Regions from separate parts of the Serratia sp. TSO36 genome, predicted to be linked through region 2. Evidence: predicted binding sites of a transcription regulator. Region 2 holds the regulator's gene; the other holds the start of a gene.
The links. The regulator PurR, encoded in region 2, represses purine synthesis genes. The targets are predictions, from matches to a motif close to CANGCAAACGTTTGCNTG.
Positions count from the first base shown of each region.

Region 1 (7,857 bases), on a different contig from region 2:
TGGTGCTGCTGTTCAAGGCGTTAATCACCGCCGACGGCGTGCTGCACCGATTGGATCCGGCCTTCGACATCGTCGCCACGCTCAAACCGATGCTGCAACAAACGGTGCTGCAACGCTATGCCCCGGACGCCGTGCGCCAGCGGCTGTTGGCTCTGGGCGGGGAAGCGCTCGACGCTGGAGAAGAACTGCCGCAAACCCTGCGGCTATTGGTTCGCCGTCTGAAACGCGGGCAGCTCAATGCCGATATCAACGTCAGGAACCTCGGTCAGTTGAGCAAAGCGCTGGAGCGCGCCGCCGTCACCCTGGCCATCGCTATCGTCACCGCCGCTTTTGCCCTGGGCCTGGCGCCTTATCTGATGCATTCTTCGCTGCGGCTGTGGGGCATTCCGCTGTTCCCGCTGTTGGGGGGCGCGGCCTGCCTGGCCGGCGTGGCGCTCTTGGCGCTGCGATTGCGGCGTTGACGCTTTCGGCGTTATCCGATAGGTGTCGCCCACTTTTGCGCGCACTATCCCCTGCACATCGCCGCCTGCCGTTTTCAGGCGCAGGCGGAACGTTTATAATGATTAATCAATTATCTGCAGCACTTTTCGCCAGCAGTCGCAATGAGGCATTAATGAAGAAGATCCTGATGGGCGCAGCCGCCCTGCTGTTCGCCGGCGTATTGGCCGGTTGCAATCAACTGACCCAGTACACCCTGAGCGAGCAGGAAGTGAATGATTACCTGCAGAAACACAACGACTATCAGAAGCAGATCGGCGTGCCCGGCCTGGTGGACGCCAACATCGTACTGACGCAGTTGCAAAGCCAGATTGGCCGCAGCGAGCCGGGCAAGGTCACCCTTTCCGGCGATGCCAAGGTCAATATCACGTCGATTCTCGGCCCGCAGGCGGCGGATCTGAAGCTGACGCTGAAAGCGCAGCCGGTTTACGACCGTGCACAGGGCGCCATTTACCTGAAAGACATGGAACTGACCGATTACAGCGTGCAGCCGGAAAAAATGCAGACGGTGATGAAAGCGCTGACGCCATATCTGAATCAGTCGCTGAAGTCTTACTTCGACCAAAAGCCGGCTTATGTGCTGAATCCTGACAACAGCAAAACCGAAGCGCTGGCGAAAAAACTGGCGAAGGGATTGGAAGTGAAGCCGGGTGAGTTGGTGATCCCGTTTAGCGACTGACCGCCTCTTGATGCATCAAGCCCGCCGCCAGGCGGGCTTTTTATTGCGGAAAACGATTACTGCGGCGCGCTGTAGGCGATCTCGCCGGTGTTGCAGTTGAGCGTCACGTTGTAGGTTTTATCCGCCTTGGTGCCGCGCACCGTCAGCGGCACCTGCCACACCTGATCCTTGCCGGTGATGGCATCCGGGCTGACCCAGGCGATCGGCGTTGCGGTGCCCAGCAGTTTTTTGTCCGCCTCCCAGCGCGTGATGCGGTTCTGCAAGAAGTCGCGCTTGACCTGGGCGGCGATATCCGCCGGCTGCAGCCCCGCACACTGCCCCACCTTGGCGCTGCGTTGCTCTTGAACCTGCGCCCACACCGCAGTCGATGCTCCCATCATGGCCAACAAGGCGATAGCCAAAGCCGTTTTTTTCATGTCTCCTCCCGTTGTGATTAGCGCTATCCGGGCGCCCATCCCTGGCTCACAACAGGGTTTCGGTAAAGGGTTACCGTTTGACGAACTCGATGACAAACAGCGCATCCAGACCCGGATAGATTTCCTTGATCACCTGCTTCAGTTCGCCGAGCGACATGTTCTCCTGCTGTGCATGGCGTTCGGTCAGCGCATCCAGGCGCACCGGCGTTACCGACAGCACTTCGATAAAGCAGAAAAATACGCCGTCTTCATTGCGGCTTACGCGCAATACCTCGCCCGGTTCGAAGTGCGACTCACTGGCATCCCGAATGGTGATGGTTTTGCGCCCCGCCAGAATGTCTTGCTCAAAGCGGCTGAAGAAAGTTATTTCACGGCTCATTTTAGATCCTTTTTCATCACAACACCGCAACATAAGCCATTATGCCGCTTGCTTTTCTGACGCAGATCCCTCTTTTGAGTTAGAGACCGCTTTTTTCGCTTTCGCTTCCGTCGGTTTCTTGCCGGTTTCCGCCGGTGATGCGCCGCGCAGGATCAGCCCCAGCGCATCCTTATTCTCCGCCAGGAAGAAGCTCAGCCCTTCGCGCTGTTCGTCATCCAGGTTCAGCGGCGCCTGTTGCAACCACTCTCCGAGGTTATCCGCCAAATCCAGCATTTTGTCGTAGGCGTCGGCTTCTTTCTTGCTCGCGAAAGTCATTTTTTCCTCACCGTTTCTCACCACCACATATTTAACTTCAACCGCCATGCGTGCGTCCTCAAATACTCAAATAACTGTAGTTATATACAGTATAAATAGATAACGGCAGGAAGGCAAACCGCCGCCCGCCTTCGGCTTATTTCAGCAGCCGCACCTTGCAGCTCTTGCCTTTGATTTTGCCCTGTTGCAACTGTTGCAGCGCCTTGCGCGCGCTGGCTTTACGGATCGCGACGTAGGCGTGCACCGGGAACATGTCGATCTTGCCCACTTCCGCCGCCGTCAGCCCGGCATCGCCGGTCAGCGCGCCGAGGATATCGCCGGGGCGGATCTTCGCCTTGCGGCCGCCGTCGATGCACAGCGTTACCATCTCCGCCTCCAGCGAGCCGTTAGCCGCCCCGCTCAGCTCGGACACCGGCGCCCAATCGACGGCCATCTGCAGGTAGTCTTCAATCGCATGCGCCCGCGCCATCTCCTGCGGCGTGCACAGGCTGATCGCCAGCCCGCTCATGCCGGCGCGGCCGGTACGGCCAATACGGTGCACGTGCACTTCGGGATCGAACGCCAGTTCGTAGTTAACCACCAGCTCCAGCTCTTTGATGTCCAGCCCGCGAGCGGCAACGTCGGTCGCCACCAGCACCCGGCAACTGCGGTTGGCGAAGCGCACCAACACCTGGTCGCGATCGCGCTGCTCCAGATCGCCATGCAGCGCCAATGCGCTGATGCCGCGGGCCTCCAGGGCCTCAAGCACCGTCTGACAATCGCGTTTGGTATTGCAGAACACCACGCAGGACGCAGGTTGATGATAACGAATGGCCGACACCAGCAGCGCCGGGCGCTGATCGCGCGTGGTCTCATAGAAGCGTTGTTCGATGGCGGTCTGCGCTTCGTCATCGCCCACTTCGACGCTCAGCGGCTGGCGCTGAACGCGTTCGCTGATGCGTTCGATACCCGCCGGATAGGTGGCGGAAAACAGCAGCGTCTGACGCTGCTGCGGCGTGTAGCTGATCACATCGTCGATATCGTCGGCGAAGCCCATGTCCAGCATGCGGTCGGCCTCATCCAGCACCAGCACCTTCAGTTCGTCCAGCAGCAGCGTTTTCTTGCGCAGATGCTCCTGAATGCGCCCCGGCGTCCCCACCACGATGTGCGGCGCGTGCACCAGCGAATCGAGCTGCGGCCCCATCGGTTGGCCACCGCACAGCGTCAGGATTTTGATGTTTTGCGTGAAACGCGCCAGGCGACGCAACTCTTTGCTCACCTGATCGGCCAATTCGCGGGTGGGGCAGAGCACCAGCGCCTGCGTGGCGACCTGAGCGACGACGATATTATTCAGCAGACCAATGCCGAACGCCGCCGTTTTGCCGCTGCCGGTTTTCGCCTTGGCGCGCACGTCCCGCCCTTGCAGAATGGCGGGCAACGCGGCGGCCTGCACCGGCGTCATTTTGGCGTACCCCAGTTCGTTGAGGTTGGCCAACTGTTCGGCTGGCAGCGGCAGGGAAGAAAAAGAAACTGTGCTCACGGCGATAACTCTTATATGACGAATGGAATGGCGGCGCGCCCGCAGGTTGGCGCCGAATCAGCGGCAAATGATAACAGAGATGGGCGGCGTTACGGGCAGCGGGCATAAAAAAACCCGCCGGCGGCGGGTTTCTTGACGGCTCCGTCGTTAAATGGCGACGACGTTGGCTGCGGCAGGGCCACGTTGGCTGTCCTGGATGGAGAACTCAACCTGCTGGCCTTCAGCCAGGGTCTTGAAACCATCGCTAACGATAGCGGAAAAATGAACGAAAACGTCTTTAGAACCGTCGGCAGGCGTGATGAAGCCGAAACCTTTGCTTTCGTTGAACCATTTAACGTGACCAGTGATCTTGCTCATTTGTGTTTCCTTTACTTGATAAACCTGCCTTGACGGCACGAGACGCGAAAACCATGCGATATGTGGGTCTTCTTTCGTCGTCGGTTATTAACGCATAATCGCCCATGCAGGGCAAATATTTCTGCTTGTTATAAAAACAGCAAGTTAGCAACAAACTTGGCGCAGCGGCTGCGCACGCAATCGTTTTCGTATATACTGCCCGCCGATCATCAATCCGCTTACTTTCACCGATCCAGGTACGAAACTATGTTAACGATTGGAACCGCCCTGCGCCCTTCCGCCACCCGCGTTATGTTGCTCGGCTCCGGGGAGCTGGGCAAAGAAGTCGCCATTGAATGCCAGCGCCTCGGCCTGGAAGTGATCGCCGTCGATCGCTATCCCGACGCCCCCGCCATGCACGTGGCGCACCGCAGTCACGTCATCAATATGCTGGACGGTGACGCGCTGAAAGCCGTTATCGAACAAGAGCGGCCGGACTATATCGTTCCCGAAATCGAAGCGATCGCCACCGCCATGCTGGTCGAGCTTGAACGCCAGGGCCACCGCGTGGTGCCCTGCGCCGAAGCCACGCGCCTGACCATGAACCGTGAAGGCATCCGCCGTCTGGCGGCGGAAGAGCTTGGCCTGCCCACCTCCAGCTACCGCTTTGCCGACAGCGAGGCGACTTTCCGGCAGGCGGTCGAGCACATCGGCTACCCGTGCATCGTCAAACCGGTGATGAGTTCTTCCGGCAAAGGACAAAGCCTGATCCGCACGCCTGAACAGCTGCAAAGCGCCTGGGATTACGCCCAACAGGGCGGCCGCGCCGGCGGCGGCCGGGTGATCGTCGAAGGGCTGGTAAGATTTGATTTTGAAATTACGTTGTTGACCATCAGCGCCGTGGACGGCGTACATTTCTGCGCGCCGATCGGCCATCGTCAGGAGGATGGGGACTATCGCGAATCCTGGCAGCCGCAGCGCATGTCAACCACGGCGTTGAGCCGTGCTCAGGCTATCGCGGAGAAGGTGGTGAAGGCCCTGGGCGGTTTCGGCCTGTTCGGCGTGGAGCTGTTCGTCTGTGGTGACGACGTGATCTTCAGCGAGGTGTCTCCGCGGCCGCACGATACCGGCATGGTCACGTTGATCTCACAGGATCTGTCAGAGTTCGCCCTGCACGTTCGCGCGTTTCTCGGATTGCCGATTGGCGCCATCCGCCAGTTCGGCCCTTCCGCTTCGGCGGTGATCCTGCCCCAGCTGACCAGCAGCGATGTGCGCTTCAGCGGCCTGGGACACGCGCTGCGCGGGCACAGCCAGCTGCGCCTGTTCGGCAAACCGGAGATCGCCGGGCAGCGTCGCCTGGGCGTGGCGCTGGCGACGGCGGACACGACGGAACAGGCGGTGGAGCAAGCGAAACAAGCCGCTGCCGCCGTGGCGGTCAACGGCTGATACTCACGGGGCCGCTTGCGCGGCCCCGATAACGTCAATAGTCTTCGTCTTCTTCAGCATCGTCATTCCGCGACGCCTCCGGGGCGGCCTCATGCTGCTCGTCTTCATCATCGTCATCGAACAGTACCGCAACCTGAGCGCCCTGATGCTTCTCGCGAATTTCCTGCGCAACGCGAGCAATGGCTTCACCGCTGCTCATGCCCTGCTCCATCAGTTGATGGATGCGATCCGCCGCTTCCTGCTGCTCCGCGTGACTCAGTAATGGCATACCTGCATGCATGTGTCGTTTTCTCCGGCAAAAGGGAGAAGGAGTATACGCGCTAACGCGGCGGATCCCAACGTCTTGTGGCTCAGGCCGGTTGCGAGCAGCCGTTATCGCTGCGCCACTGCTTCAGCCGATGCCGCCACAGCATGACATGCCACCCCTGTTTCAAGCCGCGCGCATTGGCGAACATCGCTCTGTCGATGCCGCGCTGATAGAACTCTTCGGTGATCTGACTCTGGGCTGCCGGATCCGGTTCACGACGAATGCTGTGGCAAATGCCCAGCGCTTCGCGGGTGATTTGCCAATGGAAAGCCGGACGAATGGCGACAGTGCCGGCATAGCGCCGGTTGAGCCGCTCCAGCATCTCGACGATTTTCATATAGTGGCGTTGATAATCCACGTTCGCCTGACCGGTGCGACGGCGGTTGCTGATCGATTTGTCGTGCACCCGTTGACGGTACAGCGGCGTGCTTAAATATTTGACCCGTTTGGCATTAAACATGACTTCCGTTGTCCAGGGAATATCCTGGTGATGCAATCCCGGCTCGAAATAAAGCCGATGCTGGCGAATAAAGTCGAGGCGATATATTGCCAGCCATACAACGTGAATAAACTTTCGCGATTTCAGCGCACGTTCAAACCACTGTACGCCGGTGATAACGTCGGTGGTGCGCAAACGCGCCTCGGGAAAAATCGGCTGCAATTCATCCTGGCTGGTGAAATAGCGTTCGCCATTGCATTGCATCACGTCTAATTGGTGTTGTTCCGCCTGTTCCAGCAGCGTGGAATACATGTCCGGCGCCAGCACATCGTCGGCATCGGGAAACGCCACATATTTGCCTCGGGCAACGGCGAGCCCGGCATTGCGCGCGTTAGAAACACCGGCATTGGCTTGATCGATCACACGAATATGCGGATGCGCCGCCGCGTAACGGTGTGCGATCTCCCCCGAACCGTCGGTGGAACCATCGTTAACGATGATCACCTCCAACCGCTGCTCACGCTGGGCCAGCAGCGAGGCCAGGAAAGGCTCCAATAATTCCCCCGCATTGTGCATCGGGACGATCACGCTCAGCATTAACGACATAGGCAGCTCTTTAATGATAATGTAACAAAATAATAATTTTACTTTTCTAAAAGACGCATAGGGTTCAGCGCACGCTGAAATAGCGTGACGCCTGCAAATTCCCGCAGCGGCTAATGGAACCGAACCTGCTTTTCTTTATTCAAACCAGCGCCAGAAAGCGCTGAGTAATTAACCCATTAATTCCAAAGGGCGGCGACGCTGGCTAAAATCAGGCAAAACCACGCCGCTCCGCATCTAATAACAAGCAGAAATAATAAATTTATGAAATTAACGAATCTTTTTTTATATTTTTCGAGCCTTGCGCCCGCGATAAATAGGCTTCCAGTGCATTTGACGTTAAATTTTTAACATATCGAAGTATAATCAATGGCGCAAAAAATGCCTTATTTCAGGTTTATTGAACTGCCGTTTATGTGAACTGTGCTGCATGCCGCGCATGGCAAAACATGCATGACATGACCGTCTATGGCACACTAGCCGCCAGATATCGCCGCCCTCACAGCCAGGTTTATTGACGTTCATGAGCGTAACCGCCCCAAACATAAAATCGTTGCCCTACAGCCGCAGTGCCCTGATGACGCTTTTCGCCCCGCTTTCAGCACAGCCCTGGGCGATGCTGCTGCATTCTGGCTTCGCCGACCATTCGCATAACCGCTTCGATATCCTGGTCGCACAGCCGCGCGTTACGCTCACCACCCAGGGCGCCGGCACGACAATCGAAAGTGACGGCGTCACCATTGAGTCTCAGGAAGATCCGTTCTCCCTGCTACAGCAGCAGCTGGCGGCGCAAGGCTGGCAGCCGGCGTTTAACCCGGATCTGCCGTTTCAGGGCGGCGCCCTGGGGCTGTTCGGCTACGATCTCGGGCGCCGGGTGGAAACCTTGCCGCAGTTGGCTGAAGCCGACCTCGCTCTGCCGG
Region 1 is NZ_JBJZOU010000015.1:257,669-265,525, forward strand. Features, by position in the region: gene ACK3CV_RS14655 (ABC1 kinase family protein) at 1-461, shown strand, start outside; gene ACK3CV_RS14660 (lipoprotein) at 614-1,177, shown strand; gene yebF (protein YebF) at 1,234-1,593, opposite strand; gene yqfB (N(4)-acetylcytidine aminohydrolase) at 1,664-1,972, opposite strand; gene ACK3CV_RS14675 (YebG family protein) at 2,012-2,335, opposite strand; gene dbpA (ATP-dependent RNA helicase DbpA) at 2,424-3,806, opposite strand; gene cspE (transcription antiterminator/RNA stability regulator CspE) at 3,954-4,163, opposite strand; gene purT (formate-dependent phosphoribosylglycinamide formyltransferase) at 4,410-5,588, shown strand; gene ACK3CV_RS14695 (YoaH family protein) at 5,623-5,868, opposite strand; gene ACK3CV_RS14700 (glycosyltransferase) at 5,939-6,940, opposite strand; gene pabB (aminodeoxychorismate synthase component 1) at 7,461-7,857, shown strand, end outside.
Region 1: purT (formate-dependent phosphoribosylglycinamide formyltransferase) is a predicted target of PurR. The motif match lies at 4,337-4,354, and genes of this name have one in related genera.

Region 2 (7,857 bases):
CTGCTGCGCCCGCCGCAAGCGTAACGGTAACAATTTCTTTTTATTGAAAATGCAGTTCGTGGTTTTTTATCGCCCATTACTAGACGACCGGTCTATTAAATACAGGATGCACTATGAAGACTGAAAAATTGCTCTCTCCGCTGAAGGTTGGCGCCATCACCCTGCCCAACCGCGTGTTTATGGCTCCGCTGACGCGTTTGCGCAGCATCGAGCCGGGCGACATTCCTACGCCGCTGATGGCGGAATATTATGCACAGCGCGCCAGCGCCGGCCTGATCGTGACCGAAGCGACCCAGGTTTCCTTCCAGGCGAAAGGCTACGCCGGCGCGCCGGGGTTGCATACGCCGGAGCAGATCGCCGCATGGAAAAACATCACGCAGGCAGTGCATGATAAAAACGGCCATATCGCCGTACAGCTGTGGCACGTAGGCCGCATCTCCCACGCCAGCCTGCAGCCGGGCGGGCAAGCACCGGTCGCCCCTTCCGCAATCAACGCCGAAACTCGCACCACCGTGCGTGATGAAACCGGCGCCTGGGTGCGCGTACCGACCTCCACGCCGCGTGCGCTCGAAACCAGCGAGATCCCGGGCATCGTCAACGATTTCCGCCAGGCGACCGCCAACGCGCGGGAAGCCGGCTTCGACTTCATCGAACTGCATGCGGCGCACGGCTATTTGCTGCATCAATTCATGTCACCGGCTTCCAACCAACGTACCGATCAATACGGCGGCAGCATCGAGAATCGCACTCGCCTGACGCTGGAAGTGGTCGACGCCACCATCGCCGAATGGGGTTCCGAACACATCGGCATCCGCATCTCGCCGCTGGGGCCGTTCAACGGGCTGGACAACGGTGAAGATCAGGAAGAAGCGGCGCTGTATCTGGTGGAAGAGCTGAATAAGCGCAACATCGCTTACCTGCACATCTCCGAACCGGACTGGGCCGGCGGCAAACCGTATTCCGACGCCTTCCGCGACTCGGTGCGCGCCCACTTTAACGGGGTGATCGTCGGCGCCGGCGCCTACACCGCCGAGAAAGCCGAAGCGTTGATCGAAAAAGGCTTCATCGACGCGGTGGCCTTCGGCCGCAGCTACATCGCCAACCCGGATCTGGTAGAGCGTTTCCGTCAGCACGCTCCGCTGAACGAACCTAAGCCGGAAACCTTCTACGGCGGCGGCGCCGAAGGCTATACCGACTATCCGTTTCTGGCGAAGTAACCCTTCCTGACCCCAACGGCCACGCAATCGCATGGCCGTTTTTTTGTGCGCCGCGCGCAAAAAGGCCCGCACGAGGCGGGCCGGTGTTCCCTGGTGTTGTTCTCTATTGCCGTTCAATTTTTACACGATTGCCGCTGGAATAGATAATTGATTGTGCAGATCAATTACTCTGTATCGATCGGTACGCTCGATCAATATTTAGACACCGTTGACGGAAAACTAATACGTGACATCGTCACTCACTCGTCACGTTGAATTCCCTTGCGGGACAAGGCTATACTCGCTTGTGCTTCAATCCACCCGCCGTCTGCCACGGCACAGCCAATTCAGAGGAATTATGCGCTTACTCCATACCATGATCCGCGTCGGTGACCTGCAACGCGCCATCGACTTCTACACCAAGGTATTAGGCATGCGCCTGCTGCGCACCAGCGAAAACCCCGAGTACAAATACTCGCTGGCTTTCGTCGGCTATACGGAAGAGAGCGAAGGCGCAGTTATCGAACTGACCTATAACTGGGGCACCGACAGCTACGACATGGGCACCGCCTTCGGCCACCTGGCGCTGGGCGTGGACGACGTTGCCGCCACCTGCGACAGCATCCGCCGCGCAGGCGGCAAGGTCACCCGCGAAGCCGGCCCGGTGAAAGGCGGCACCACGGTCATCGCCTTCGTCGAGGATCCGGACGGCTACAAAATCGAGCTGATCGAAAACAAACACGCCGGTCAGGGCCTCGGCCACTAAGCCTCCCCTTCAGGGCGCGCTGCGCCCTGCTGATTCTCCGCGCGATAGCGCCTGCAACCGGGCGCAAAATTTGCCATAATGCGCGCTGCATTCGATGAAGATAAGAAACTGATGGCCGAAAAAAGTGATCTTAACGCCCTGAGTGGTCGTTTTCGTGGGTTTTATCCCGTAGTAATAGATGTTGAAACCGCCGGCTTTAACGCCAATACCGATGCGTTGCTGGAGATCGCCGCCGTCACGCTGAAAATGGATGAAGATGGCTGGCTGCAGCGGGACGAGACCCTGCACTTCCACGTGGAGCCTTTCGAGGGCGCCAACCTGCAGCCGGAAGCGCTGGCGTTTAACGGCATCGATCCGCACAACCCGCTGCGCGGCGCGGTCAGCGAATATGACGCGCTGCACGCCATTTTCAAAGCGGTGCGCAAAGGGCTCAAGGATCGCGGTTGCAACCGGGCCATTATCGTGGCGCACAACGCCAACTTCGATCACAGCTTCCTGATGGCCGCGGCCGAACGCGCCGGCCTGAAGCGCAACCCGTTCCATCCGTTCGCTACCTTCGACACCGCCGCGCTGAGCGGCCTGGTGCTGGGCCAAACGGTGTTGGCGAAGGCCTGTATCGCGGCCGGTATGCCGTTCGACAGCAGCCAGGCGCACTCTGCGCTGTACGACACCGAGCAAACCGCCCTGCTGTTTTGCGAGCTGGTTAACCGCTGGAAACGTCTCGGCGGTTGGCCGCTGCCCGCCGGCGATCTCGCCGAATAAGCCCAACGAAAAAGGCGGCCCAGTTTGCACTGGCGCCGCCCGTTACGCGATAACCGCAAGCCCGTCGATTAAGACTGCTGGTCTTCCTGCGCTTTATACTTTTCTGCCGTTTCTTTGATCAGCTGCTGCAGTTCGCCGCGCTGATACATTTCGATAATGATATCGCAACCGCCGACCAGCTCACCGTCTACCCACAGCTGCGGGAACGTCGGCCAGTTGGCGTATTTTGGCAGCTCGGCGCGGATGTCCGGGTTCTGCAGAATGTCCACGTAAGCGAAACGCTCGCCGCAGGCGGACAGCGCTTGCACAGCCTGTGCGGAGAAGCCGCAGCTCGGCAGCTTTGGCGAACCTTTCATGTACAGCAGAATCGGGTTTTCAGCGATCTGGTGCTGAATTTTTTCAAGTGTCGTCGTCATTTATTGCTTCCTCAAGCCACATTTCATGGCTACAACATGCATCACGCGGGCTATTGTAGCGGCTGGAACAGTCGCAAGAAAACGCCATCTTTTGCAAGGATATTCACCCGCCGCCGATCGCGTTTCACCGGCCACGTCATTCCGGTCAAAACATACGTTGAGAATAACATTTTTAATCCGACCATTTCACTAATATATTGCGCGGCGCTGACGGCGCGGATTAATTATATCCATAGCCCCCTGCCGGCGCTTTTTCATACACCAACGGGCTGATTTTGAACCAAAAAAAATGTCATTAACGTTTTCTCACAATATGGATTATTATTTATGAGTTCTTCGCTGTTTTATATGGCGAAATTCGGGAATACTGTAACTCTTTCGATATCCGTTTCGGGGCCAAGGTTGGTGACGTCGACATGCGTTTAATTCTTACGCTCTTTGCGCTGCTGTTTACGCAGCTCTTCTTCAATTTGGCGCACGCTGCGCCACAGGCGCGTGTTGCCGCCGAGCAGCGTAAAAGCCATGCTAATGAAGCGCGGCCCGATGACCGCAGAAAAAAGAAAGCGGACAAAACCGCTAAAAAAGCCAAAGTGACGGCCCCCGCGAAAAAAACCAAGACCGCCAAGGCGAAAAGCGAGAAAAGCGCGAAAAAGATCGCCAGCGCCAAACCCAAGGCCAAAGCGCAGAAAACCGCCAAGATTAAAGTCACCCCGCCGAAAAAGGGCTACAAAAAAGGCTACGGCCGCCACCGCGAAGCCGGTATGGCCACCGCCAAGCTGGCGCGTGATGAAAAACCGTTGAAACTCAGCCCGGCGCACAAAAAACGCTATCAGCATGCCAAGCAGACCGCGATGGCCAAGCTGATGGGCCAGATGGGCAAACCTTACCGCTGGGGCGGCAGCTCGCCGCGCACCGGTTTCGACTGCAGCGGCCTTATCTATTACGCCTATAAAGACGTGGTAAAAATCAAGATGCCGCGCACCGCCAACGAGATGTACCACCTGCGCGACGCGGCGCCGATCAAGAAAAGCGAACTGGAAAGTGGCGATCTGGTGTTCTTCCGCATCAACAACCGCGGCGTGGCGGATCATGTCGGCGTTTATCTCGGCAACGGCAAATTCATCCAGTCGCCGCGCACCGGCGAAGAGATCCGCATCAGCCAGCTCGACAACGACTATTGGCAAAACCACTACATCGGCGCGCGCCGCGTAGTAACGCCGAAAACCATTCGTTAATTCCCTGCTCTGCGCGGTTGCGGCACCGGTCGCAACCGCCTGCTCAAGCTATCGCCCCTCACACCGCCTCACGCGCATTTCTCGCTTTTCTTCCTGTTTTTTATGATGAAAATTGTTAAGATTGAAAGACCACAATAAAAAACGGCCCATTCGGCTCCCGCTCCGGCGGAAAAAGGAAAAAGAGTGGCGCTGTAAAGGAGGAAGCAATGTCGTTTGAATTACCTGCATTACCGTATGAGAAAAACGCGCTCGAGCCGCACATCTCCGCCGAGACCCTGGAATACCACTACGGCAAACACCACAACACCTACGTGGTTAACCTGAACAACCTGGTGAAAGGCAGCGAGTTCGAGGGCAAATCGCTCGAAGAGATCATCAAGACCTCAAACGGCGGCGTCTTCAACAACGCCGCGCAGGTGTGGAACCACACCTTCTACTGGCACTGCCTGTCCCCACAGGGCGGCGGTGAACCGCAGGGCGAACTGGCGGCGGCGATCGTCAAATCCTTCGGCTCTTTCGCTGCGTTCAAAGAGCAGTTTACCGATGCCGCAGTGAAAAACTTCGGTGCCGGTTGGACCTGGCTGGTGAAAAAACCGGACGGCGCGCTGGCGATCGTCAACACCTCCAACGCGGCCACCCCGCTGACCGGTGAAGACAAACCGCTGCTGACCGTTGACGTGTGGGAACACGCGTATTACATCGATTACCGCAATGCGCGTCCAAAATACCTGGAAAACTTCTGGGCGTTGGTCAACTGGACCTTCGCAGCGGAAAACCTGGCGTAAGCGCAGGTTCTGAGGTGATGAGGCGCAGCCAGGCTGCGCCTTTTTTATAACCGGGGGTAAATCAGTTCAACGCGGCAACGAAGCTGAAAGCGATAATGACCGCCAACGCGCAGACGGTGGTGAACAGCGACATCTTCAATTCGGTATCCATGACAACTCCTTTAAAATGGGCTTTCCTAAGGATAAAAGGCGTACAATTAGTACGTCAAATCATTTTCCCACAGTTCGCCGATAAAATCTTGTTATCATTTCCCGGTTTATAATCTCGATTACCTCTTCCACTTTTGTTCAATATGCGACAAAATTCGCAGTTCACAACTGCGTACCGGCATCCATGCCCCTCCTGATTAAGCGCTGAAGACTTCAACACACTAAAAACTCAGTTTTCGCTTCTCTGGAGAAGGATCTACGTAGGCAAACGATTAACATCACACTTACATGCTGTAAACATGTGAGTTCAGGAGTCATTCCTTACATGGCAACGATTAAAGATGTGGCCAAACGCGCGGGCGTTTCCACCACCACCGTTTCGCACGTCATCAATAAGACTCGTTTCGTCGCCGAAGAGACCAAAGCGGCCGTGTGGGCCGCCATCAAAGAGCTGCACTACTCGCCGAGCGCCGTGGCGCGCAGCCTGAAAGTCAATCACACCAAGTCGATCGGCCTGCTGGCCACCTCGAGCGAAGCGCCCTACTTTGCCGAAGTGATCGAGGCGGTGGAAAACAGCTGCTACAGCAAAGGCTACACCCTGATCCTGTGCAACTCGCACAACAATCTGGACAAGCAGCGCGCCTACCTGGCGATGCTGGCGCAAAAGCGCGTCGACGGCCTGTTGGTCATGTGCTCCGAGTACCCGGATCAGCTGCTGGGCATGCTGGAAGATTACCGCAACATCCCGATGGTGGTGATGGACTGGGGCGCCGCGCGCGGCGACTTCACCGACACCATCATCGATAACGCGTTCGAAGGCGGCTATCTGGCCGGCCGTTACCTGATCGAGCGCGGCCACCGCGATATCGGCGCCATTCCGGGCCAGCTGTCGCGCAACACTGGCGGCGGCCGTCATCAGGGCTTTATGAAGGCGCTGCAGGAAGCGCATATCGACATTCGCGAAGAGTGGATCGTCCAGGGTGACTTCGAACCGGAGTCCGGCTACAAGGCGATGCACCAAATCCTGTCGCAAAAACAGCGGCCGACCGCGGTATTCTGCGGCGGCGATATCATGGCGATGGGCGCCATCTGCGCGGCCGACGAGCTGGGGCTGCGGGTGCCACAGGATATTTCCGTGATCGGCTACGACAACGTGCGCAACGCCCGCTACTTCACCCCGGCGCTGACCACCATTCACCAGCCGAAAGAGCGTCTGGGCGAAATGGCCTTCACCATGCTGCTGGATCGCATTATCAGCAAACGCGAAGAGTCGCAGGTGATCGAAGTGCATCCGAAGCTGATCGAACGCCGCTCGGTCGCCGACGGCCCATTCATCGACTACCGCCGCTAATCCCCCGCGCCGGAAGCCTGCGCGGCTTCCGGTTCCACCTCGCTCAGCCACTCCTGATTCAGCGTCTCCCCATCGCCCAGATACGCCAGCAGCCAGCTCATCGCCGGTGACGGTTTATCCTGCTGCCAGGTCAGGCAGCAAGGGCTGGCGGGAAACGGCTGCTGCAGCTGCAACGCCGTCAGCTCACCGCGCTGCACCCGCGGCAGCGCCCGATGCGCCGGCATCATGCCGACGCACAGCCCGGCGCACAAACAGTCGAGCGCCGAAGTCCAATCCGGCACCACCAGCCGCCGCTGGTTATCCAGCGTCCAGGTGACGCGCTTGGGCAGATTGCGCGAGGTGTCCTCCAGGCAAAGCGAAGGGTACGGCCGCAGCTGATCGTCATTCAGCGGCCCCGTCAACTGCGCGAGAGGATGTTGCGGGCTGGCCACACACAGCCAGTTCATATAACCCATGTCGCGGAAGGCGAAGCCGCCGCCGACCGGCACCGCGCGCGTGGCGCCGATCGCCATGTCCGCCCTGCCGTCCACCAAGGCATCCCACACGCCGTTGAACACCTCGGGTTGCAGCATCAATTCGACGTCGGGGAAATGACGGTAGAAATCCAGCACCAGCTGGCGGCTGCGCTGCGGTTTGACGATGATGTCGACCGCAATATTCAGCTGGCCGCGCCACCCGTTGGCCACCTGCTGACAGTGGCGGCGGGTGTCGAGCATTTTTTTGATAACAACTCGCGCATCTTTGATAAACAGCGCGCCGGCGGGCGTCAACTCCACATCGCGATGACGCCGCTCAAACAGCGGCACCGCCAGCCATTGCTCCAGCTGCCGTACGGTATAACTGACCGCCGACGGCACCCGGTGCAGCTCCTGCGCCGCCGCGCTGAAACTGCCGGTGCGCGCCACCGCATCGACCACTTCAAGAGAATATTCAGACCACATCGCCTTGCCTTCAATTTTTTTAACAGCACTTTGCAAATATTACCGTTTCACAAGCAGAGATCCAGCCGGATACACTGGCCGGCGCTAAAAACCTGCGACATTAAAATATTAACGAGAAATACCATGCGAAATTCCTTTGGCTTTATGTTCTACCTCGCCGGCCTGAGCATGCTGGGTTATCTGGCGACCGATATGTACCTGCCCGCCTTCGGCGCCATGCGGGAAGAACTGCAAATTTCCGCCGGCGCGGTGAGC
Region 2 is NZ_JBJZOU010000012.1:464,311-472,167, reverse strand. Features, by position in the region: gene ACK3CV_RS11700 (TetR/AcrR family transcriptional regulator) at 1-24, shown strand, start outside; gene ACK3CV_RS11695 (alkene reductase) at 114-1,217, shown strand; gene gloA (lactoylglutathione lyase) at 1,555-1,962, shown strand; gene rnt (ribonuclease T) at 2,041-2,724, shown strand; gene ACK3CV_RS11680 (Grx4 family monothiol glutaredoxin) at 2,793-3,140, opposite strand; gene ACK3CV_RS11675 (C40 family peptidase) at 3,557-4,375, shown strand; gene sodB (superoxide dismutase [Fe]) at 4,582-5,160, shown strand; gene cydH (cytochrome bd-I oxidase subunit CydH) at 5,222-5,311, opposite strand; gene purR (HTH-type transcriptional repressor PurR) at 5,636-6,661, shown strand; gene punR (DNA-binding transcriptional activator PunR) at 6,658-7,602, opposite strand; gene punC (purine nucleoside transporter PunC) at 7,726-7,857, shown strand, end outside.